Regions from separate parts of the Arthrobacter flavus genome, predicted to be linked through region 2. Evidence: riboswitches for the same ligand, from Rfam matches in the RefSeq annotation. Region 2 holds a riboswitch; the other holds the start of a gene.
What was found. Region 2 has a riboswitch for S-adenosylmethionine ahead of sfnG (dimethylsulfone monooxygenase SfnG). Riboswitches for the same ligand answer to the same signal wherever they lie in the genome.
Positions count from the first base shown of each region.

Region 1: it holds a riboswitch for S-adenosylmethionine, as region 2 does, so the genes downstream of both, metX (homoserine O-acetyltransferase MetX) here and sfnG (dimethylsulfone monooxygenase SfnG) in region 2, are expected to answer to the same signal.

Region 1 covers NZ_BAAAIJ010000032.1:275,186-279,793, forward strand. Annotated here, with positions in the region: gene ABD059_RS08835 (DeoR/GlpR family DNA-binding transcription regulator) at 1-460, shown strand, start outside; gene ABD059_RS08840 (CPBP family intramembrane glutamic endopeptidase) at 491-1,300, shown strand; gene ABD059_RS08845 (VOC family protein) at 1,342-1,983, opposite strand; SAM riboswitch class IV at 2,260-2,395, shown strand; gene metX (homoserine O-acetyltransferase MetX) at 2,414-3,547, shown strand; gene ABD059_RS08855 (SGNH/GDSL hydrolase family protein) at 3,555-4,430, opposite strand; gene ABD059_RS08860 (alpha/beta hydrolase) at 4,492-4,608, shown strand, end outside.
Region 2 covers NZ_BAAAIJ010000001.1:50,423-55,030, forward strand. Annotated here, with positions in the region: gene ABD059_RS00270 (CoA-binding protein) at 1-357, opposite strand, end outside; gene ABD059_RS00275 (O-acetylhomoserine aminocarboxypropyltransferase/cysteine synthase family protein) at 354-1,685, opposite strand; gene sfnG (dimethylsulfone monooxygenase SfnG) at 1,685-2,830, opposite strand; SAM riboswitch class I at 2,837-2,941, opposite strand; gene ABD059_RS00285 (acetate uptake transporter family protein) at 3,012-3,707, opposite strand; gene acs (acetate--CoA ligase) at 3,882-4,608, opposite strand, start outside.

The sequences.
Region 1 (4,608 bases), on a different contig from region 2:
CGACCTCATGGAGCCGTCGAACAAGCCCACACTCACGGTCGTCACGAATGCCATCAACATTGCAGCCCAGCTCGCTGTCCGGCCCAACTTTAAAATCATGGTCACCGGCGGGATCGTCAATCCCCGCTCATATGAGCTGGTGGGCTCATACGCTGACGCGGTGCTGCAGCGGGTGGCCCTCGACCTGGCGTTTGTTGGGGTCAACGGGCTGGACCCGATCGTCGGGCCCACCATCAGCGACGAGGGTGAGGCAGCGGTCAACGCAATGGTCGCCAAACGCGCCACCCAGGCCTACGTTGTCGCTGATTCGTCGAAGATCGGTACCCGATGCTTCGCCACCATGACCGGCTACACCTTCAGTAATCTGATCACCGACTCAGGCATCACCGCCGCTCAGCGGCGGTCCTTTGAAGACCACGGGACCACCGTCATCGTCGCGCCGAAGCTGGGTACCGAATAGCCCCAAGGATCGCCCACTAGGATGGCTGGCATGTCCACCGAGATACCCAAAGCGTCCACGACGCCGACGCCGGACGACGCCCACCGGGCGGTGCCCGGTCATCGTCGGCGAATCACCGCGGAGATAGCGATTGTGCTGGGGCTTTCGCTCGGACAATCGGCCGTCTACGCGGTGGTTAACCTGCTCGACAAGCTCAGCCAGGCACCCCTCGCCGCGCAGACCACCCGGCTGAATCCGGTCCTGAACGACCGCCAGTTCTTCGACCTCACTTACCAGTTGCTCGGGATCTTTTTCGCCCTGGTTCCCGTGTTCCTGGTGCTATTCCTGCTGACGGAGCCAGGAAAGTCGGCATTCCGTACCCTGGGATTCACCTTCAGCCGGCCGCGGGTCGATTTCGGCCTGGGGTTCGGCTTGGCGGCGGTGATCGGGGTCGGCACACTCGGCGTATATGCGGCAGGGCGTGCGCTGGGCATCACGACGGCAATCGAACCCGCCGCGCTCGACGCCTACTGGTGGACTGTGCCCGTCCTGATTCTTTCGGCGCTGCGTCATGCAGTGGTCGAAGAGGTCATTGTGGTCGGGTACCTGTTTCACCGGCTGAAACAGCTCGGCTGGTCAACGCCGGTCATCATCGTCACCAGTGCCCTGCTCCGGGGCAGCTACCACCTGTATCAGGGGTTTGGGCCGTTTATCGGCAATGTCCTCATGGGTCTGATTTTTGGGTACGCCTACACCAGGACCAAACGGGTGATGCCCCTGGTCATCGCCCACGCCCTGCTCGATATCGCCGGATTCGTGGGTTTCGCCCTCTTTGGATCGGCGATTGGGATCGGCGACTAGTCGCGTGGCGCCCTGTCGGCCGGTCGCGCGGCAGGGCGCTGCTAGATCTCCACCAGACCGTTGGTGGTCTGGAAGGTCACGGACATGATGCCGGGAGTGCCGTTGGGCGCCACCCATTGCACAACTACCTCATCGAGCGGCTCTGTCGCTGGCGTGCCCAACCATTCAGCGATCCTGTCAGGGGATCCTGCAATGGTCAGCGAATCGAGGCGGACTGTGGCGGGGCGGGCCTGTGAGGGGTGTAGCGCTTCAGTGCCGTCGTCCCAGCGCAACATGTAGGGGACCTGGGGGTCAGCGATCAGCCCCTTGATGCCGATCTGCTGCCAGGTGAGCTCCTGACCGTCAGGGAATTTACGGTTGCCAGGGACGGCGCTACGACCGAGGCGTTCCTCGAAGGGGGTCAGATCATCCACGGCAACACACCAGCCCATCCAGCCGCCGCCCGCCTCGGACCGGGCCCTGACTGCCTGACCGAAGGGAGCTTTGTCGGAGGCCGGGTGATTCAATACCTCAACAACTTCGAGGTATTGACCGTTCAGCAGCGGGAAAATCATGTTCCTGGTGCCGAAACGGGGATGCACACCGCCCTTCACCGGATCGACGCCGAGGGCATCGGCGATCCGCCCAGCAGTGGCTACGAGGCCGTCGGGTTCACAGGCATATGAGACATGGTCCAAGCGCATGGCCCTAGTTTGGCACTTTGTGATCTGTGTCTCGACTTAGGGTACCCTTATCAACGAGAAGGCGTCTCGCACCACCCCGGGCAGCCATCAAGACCGCGGGAAACAGTTGAATGAACAGGCCCAAGACGACGAGATAGACAAAAATATCGACGAGATCGATCGGGCGGATCCGCAGGGCGAGAGTTTATCGGGCTGCCGCGAGGCCGACTTGGGTCCTTTGGCCACGGACGTTCACATATTTGCGTCGAAGCTGCGTTGTCGGGTTATCTAGGAACAGGTCACGAGTGCCAGCACGGAGCGGATCACCCCGCTCCACCAAGCCCCGGCTAGCTGGACGGCAACCCTCCTTCGCGGTGGGGTGCCCCGGGTGACGACCAGGCGGCGGACAGGGTGTCCGGCGCAAGCGCGGATTCCGAGGTGGGCGATACCAGTGACAACTATTCACACCGCACAACAGGTCAAGGCCCCGGTGACACCTGACGGCGTCGTCCGTTCACAAGGCCTTGGCCCCTTCACGTGTGAAACCGGGGGGCACCTGCCCGAGATGACGCTCGCCTATGAAACCTGGGGCGCCCTCAACGAGGAGCGGTCCAACGCCGTCCTGATTCAGCATGCGCTGACCGGCAGCTCCCATGTTGCCCGCGGCGATTCGACCGAAGACGGCTGGTGGGACCAGCTGGTGGGCCCAGGAAAAACCATCGACACCAGCCGGTACTTTGTCGTGTCCATCAATATGCTCGGCGGCTGCTACGGATCCACCGGACCTGCGTCAGCGGGTCCCGACGGCGTCCCCTGGGGCTCCCGATTCCCCTACCTCACCGTCAGGGACTCGGTCCGTGCCGAGGCGCTCCTCGCTGATGCGCTCGGCATCGATCGATGGCACTCGGTGGTCGGCGGGTCACTCGGCGGCGCGAGGGCCCTTGAGTGGGCTCTGGTGTACCCGGAGCGGGTCGAACGCTGCGCAGTCATCGCCTGCACTGCCGCGAGCTCGGCAGAGCAGATTGCCTTCGGCCAGGCGCAGTTGCAGGCTATCCGGTTGGACCCGGGATTCGCCGCGGGCGACTACTACCCGGGACCAGGCCCGGTTGGCGGACTCGGGCTGGCTAGGCGCATTGCGCACATCACCTACCGGTCCGAGCCAGAGCTGGAGCACCGCTTCGGCCGGACGGCGCAGGGTGCTGAGACCCCCTTCGGCTCGTCGGACCCGGCAGCCCGTGGCAGATTTCAGGTCGAAAGCTACCTTGACCATCAGGCCAGCAAGCTGGTGGAGCGGTTCGACGCCAACAGCTATGTGGTCCTGACCGAAGCACTAATGGGGCACGATGCTGGCCGGGACCGCGGCCCCCTGCACCTGGCCTTGCGGGAGGCCACCGCCGAGTTCTTCATCGCAGCGGTTGACTCGGACCGGTTGTATCACCCCAGCCAGTCCCACACCCTGGCGCAGGCCTTGCCGGGTGAGGTGCCCGTGCACACGATCGTCTCACCGATCGGCCACGATGCCTTCCTGACCGAGATTCAGCAGCTCGATCAACGCCTGCGGGAAGCCTTCTACGGCGATCACTAGTGGGGGATTAGCCGCCGACGCCTGGGGGCATGCCGGGCCCAAAGATGGGAGCGGCGTCCGGCCTTTTTGCCAGCACACCGTCGCCCGAGGACTGGCGGCGGAGCCGGCGCAGCACCCAGGGAACGAAATACACCTTGGCCCATACCAGGTCCTCCGTGCGCGCCGCGCGCCAGCTCCGATGCGGCAGCGGTTGCGGGGCGAGCGGTGTCAGCGAATGCGGCACGGCGAGGGTTTCCAGCACCATCATGGCAATGGTGTGATGGCCCAGTGGGGAAAAGTGCAACCGGTCTCCATCCCACATTTGCGGGTTCACCAGTTGCCGGAGCGCCCACATGTCTGCGATCAGCGCGTCATGCCGGGCGGCGATAATGCGCAGGTTTTCGTTGAAAATCGCTGTCCTGGACCTGAAGTTTCCCAGCACCGACTCGCGCGCGTCGGGACCAGTGAACAGGACGACCGTCGCATGGTCAGCGCTGAGCGCCTCAACAGCACCGTCCAGCCTGGCCGCTAGCTGGTCCGGGTCGCCACCCGGCCGGATCAGGTCGTTGCCGCCAGCCGAGATGGTGACCAGGTCCGGCTTCAGGGCCAAAGCCGGCGCAACCTGCTGGTCTACGATCTGCTGCAGCAGCCGGCCCCGGACGGCGAGGTTGGCGTACGCGAAATCCTCCCGGCTCGTGCTGAGTTCTTCGGCGACCCGGTCAGCCCACCCCCTGTTGCCGCCCACGCTCTCGGGATTCGGATCTCCAATCCCCTCGGTGAATGAGTCACCGAGGGCAACATAGCGCGTCCACGGGTGGGGGATACTGTTCGCCACGCTGTTGTCGGGCGTGCTGTCGTTTGGGTCGGCCGGGGTGTCCGGCGTCAGGTACAGGTTCCGGTTCATCCTTCTATCCTGTTATAGACCGATACTGAACGCGACCCTTGGCGCGTGAAAGAATACGTCAATGACTCTTTCGGAATCACCTCACCTGCCAGTTGCCGATCGCACCACCGCGCCCGCCTGGGATCCTGTGGTCCTGTGGTCACGGCCCGCGGCGGAACGCGAGGGTACCGCCCTGCTC
Region 2 (4,608 bases):
CTCATGCCAGGACCCCAACTGCAGCCACAGCGTTTTCGCGCCAACGGCTTTTATCTCCTCCAGGACGCTGGGCAAGTCATCGTGCTTACGGAACACATCGACGATGTCGGGGACTTCCGGCAGGTCGGCCAGGGACGCGTACACGGGCTGCCCCAGAATCTCTTTCGCCACCGGGTTCACGAAGTACAGGCGGTAAGGCGCCGACGACTGCAGGTAGGTGGCGACGAAGTACGACGCGCGGGAGGGTTTATCCGACGCCCCGATGATCGCCACCGACTTGGCATGACGCAGGAGCGAGAGTCGTTCGGGGGCAGACGGGCCCTCCCAGGTCCGTGCCGTTTCCAGATCGGCGCTCATGCAGTCACTCCCTCGTGCGGTGTAGGTGTCGTCCCCTTTGGGTTTGCAGTGGCAAGGTCCAGTGCCTGGTCGATGTCCCACAGGATATCGTCCAGATCCTCGAGTCCGATCGAAATCCTCACCAGATCCTCGGGGACACCCGCCGTGACCAGCTGCTCGGCGGAGAGCTGCTGATGCGTCGTCGACCCGGGGTGGATGACCAGGGTGCGGGCATCGCCCACGTTGGCCAGGTGTGAGGCCAGCTGCAGCGACTCGATGAACGTCTGCCCCGCCACGCGGCCGCCCTTCACCCCAAAGCTGAACACCGAGCCGGGGCCTTGCGGCAGATACTTGGCCGCCCTCTCGAAATGCCGATGCGAGGGCAGCCCCGCATAGTTGACGTACTCCACCCGCGGATCGTTCTCCAGCCACTCGGCGACCGCCTGCGCGTTCGAGAGGTGTTCATCCATCCGCTGGGCCAGCGTCTCGACCCCCTGAAGCAGCTGGAACGCGGACATGGGGGACAGCGACGGGCCGATGTCCCGCAGCTGCTCGGTGCGCAACTTGGTCAGGAAGCCGTACTCGCCGAAGTTGGCCCACCACTGGATATTGCCGTAGGACGGGACCGGCTCGGTCATGGTGGGGAATCGGCCATTACCCCAGTTGAAGGTTCCAGCTTCGACGACGACGCCGCCCAGGGTGGTCCCGTGCCCGCCGATGAACTTCGTCGCGGAGTGGATCACAATGTCGGCCCCGTGCTCGATGGGTCGGATCAGGTAGGGGGTGCTCAGGGTGGAGTCGATGATCAGTGGGACACCGGCGTCGTGGGCGATCTTCGCCAGCCCCTGGATGTCGGCGATTTCCCCCGAGGGGTTCGCGATTACCTCGGCGTACACGGCCTTTGTGTTGTCCTGGATGGCCGCAGCATAGTCAGCGGGATCAGTACCGGGGACGAAGGTTGTGTCGATGCCGAACCGGCGCAACGTCACGTCGAGCTGGGTGACGGTGCCGCCGTACAGCTGCGACGCGGCGACAATATGGTCCCCTGCCTGGCAGAGCGCAGCGAAGGTGATGAATTCGGCGCTCATGCCCGACGCCGTCGCGACCGCCCCGATGCCACCCTCCAGGGAAGCGATCCGCTCCTCGAAGGCGGCGACCGTGGGGTTGCCGATCCGTGAGTAGATGTTGCCGTACTTTTGGAGCGCGAAGAGGTTGGCGGCGTCGTTCGTGTCCTTGAACACGAACGACGTCGTCTGGTAAATGGGGACGGCCCGGGCACCATGTGCCGAGTCGGGGGTGCCACCCGCGTGAAGAGCGCGTGTGCGGAAACCGAAGCTGCGATCAGCCATCAGACACCTGCCTTAATCTGGTTGTCAACATTGAAATCTAGGCCCGCTTTACGGGCGAGGTCCGCCTCAAGTTCGCGGACAATGGGGAGGATGTCTTTGCCGAAGGCTTCGACCTCCTCCTGAAAGTGCAGGTAGCAGGTCAGCATCAGGTTCACGCCGATCTTCTTGTACTCGACGATCCGTTCCGCAACCTGCTCGGGGGTGCCGATCAGCTGGGTTTTGAAGCCGTCGTTGTATTGGATCAGGTCCTCGAAGGACGAGTCCGCCCACATGCCCTTGCCATCCTTGGTCGAGGCCCCAGCCTCCTGGACCGCGCTGCGGAACCCTTCCACCGCCGGTTTGTGCGCCTTGGCCACAATCTCCCGGAGGGTCTCGCGGGCTTCTTTCTCGGTGTCGCGGGCAATCACAAAACCGTTGAGTCCGAACCGGGGGTGGCGGCCGACGTCGGCGGCTGAGGCCTGCACACCGGCGATGTTCTCCTTGAACCCCTCAAGGTCTTTCCCATTGGAGAAGTACCAGTCGGCCACCCGGCCGGCAGTGGCCTGCGCGGCGGTGGAGTTTCCCCCGAAGAAGACTTCGGGGTGCGGCCGCCCGGGCACGTCAACCGGTGGCGGGTTGAGGGTGAAGTCGGTGATGTTGTAATACTTGCCGGACTGCGAGAAGTTCTGCTCTGTCCAGAGGCCGCGGAGGATCCTGATGAACTCCTCGGTGCGGACGTAGCGTTCGTCGTGCTCCAGCCAGGGGAGACCGAAACCGGTGAACTCGCTTTTCAACCAGCCCGACACAATGTTCACGGCCGCTCGACCACCGGAAATGTGGTCGGCGGTGATGATGAACTTCGCGAGGACACCGGGCTGCCACATGCCCGGATGGACGGCGGCGATCACTTTCAGCTTCTCGGTCGCGCCGAGCAGGGCCAGCGAGAACGACGTCGCCTCGTGCTGCTTGTCCGCCCCGTAGCTCGCCGCATACCGGGTCTGCGAGAGGGCGTACTCGAAGCCGGCGTTCTCGGCGATGCGGGCCAGCTTCTTGTTGTACTCGAAATCCCAGCTGGTGCGCTGCTCAATGGTGGAGACCACCAGGCCGCCGCTCACATTGGGAACCCAGTACGCGAACTTCAGGGGTTGGGAAAGGTCAATAGCCATAGTGATCCTCCATCGTGCCTGGCATTAGCACCCTAATGTCACTGCCGTAGGCAGTGGCCAGGGTTGCTGCGGTGTCAATGAGCCAGATCTCTCAACCGCTCGGGATGGTCTCCACCAGTGTGACAGCACCACCCCCGTGGGCCAACATTGTTGCTCTCCGTTGCAGCAGGTGGAAGCCCTTTTAGAGCTGGCGGCGGACGCCCGCCTCCCGGGCAATCCCTTCGACCTGTTCACCCATGTCGTCGGCCAGCGGTTTGGTGCCCGATCCGCGGCGCAGCAGCGGGAGATGGAACGGCCCGCCGGCTTCCTCCGTTTCGAAGCCGATTGCCGCGTAGATCGCCAGCGCACCGAGGGCGAACCCAAAGATTCCGGCGGCGGTTTCCCACCCGTCCGAGCCGGTCAGGTGGGCGACGCCGGTGATAGCGAACCGCAGCGCGGAACCAGCGAGCACTGCTGCAGCCACCAGTTTGCCTTTCGCGCCCAGGATCGGTGCCAGCATGGCCAGCGCCGCGGTAATCAGCAGCACCCCGAGCGCGGAAATCGATGCGCCGTCCGGGGTGACCAGCATCGCCACCGCGATCAGCGCCCAGGTGCCGGCGACCATGGCCATCCCTGTCCCGGCAATCGGATCGCGGGCACCGAAGCCGATGATTGAGGAGAACAATTGCAGCGGCACCGTGAGCACCAGGATCCCCAGCGCAACGATCTGTTCCTCCTGGGTCGGAATAATCCCCAATTGCAGTGCGCTGACGCCGATGGTCGCCACGGCCAGCGCCATGAACGCCAGGGGGAGGGGTGTTCCGGTGGGCCGGAGCACAATCCGGGTGATCGCCAGCCGTTCCTCGCGCCGCCCCTGTTCATCCTCGTCAACGCTCATGTTCTCACCCGATCACACGCGCGGTATCAGCGCAAACGCTTCCTCCTGGGGGATCGATGCCCGGAAGGGTGAGCAACCTGGACAGTGCGGGTCAACCTGGACATTCGTGAGGGACATGGTGACCACCGATGTCCAGGTTGCTCACCGGAAGGAGGCGCGGGTCGCTGCGCGCAGCTACGGGTCGCTGCGTGCAGCGAGTACCGCCGCGATACCGGGCACGCACCCCTCGTTCTGCAGCGACGTGGTGTCACCGAGGGCCGTGTTTTCGTACAGCTGGGTCAGGAGCCGGCGCATGATCTTGCCGGACCGGGTCTTGGGAACGTCGTCGACGACGACGACGGCGGCCGGTTTCGCGATCGGTCCGATCACGGTTGCGACGTGGTCCCGCAGCACCCGGACCACGTCCGCCCCGTCGGTCGGATCGGTGCCGGCCGAGGGGGACAGGACCACGAACGCTGCGATGGCGTGACCGGTCCGGGGATCGGAGACCGGGCAGACTCCCGCCTCGACCACCCACGGGTGGGCGACCAGGGCCGATTCGATTTCGATGGTCGAGAGCCGGTGCCCGGACACGTTGAGCACGTCGTCCACCCGCCCCAGGATCCAGGTGTCGCCGTCGTCGTCATACCTCGCGCCGTCCCCGGCGAGGAACCAGCCCTGGGTGGCGAACTTCCGCCAGTAGGAATCGAGGTAGCGCTGCGGGTCACCCCAGACAGTGCGGGCCATCGCCGGACCGGTGCGGTCCACCACGATCAGGCCCTGCTCGCCGGCCGGTGCCGGGTTCCCGGCGTCGTCGACAATCCGGGTGCTGACACCGGGCAGTGCGCGGGAGGCGCAGCCCGGCTTGAACGAGGGGTCGGTCGGGCGGGGGGAGAGGATGGTCGCGCCGGTCTCGGACTGC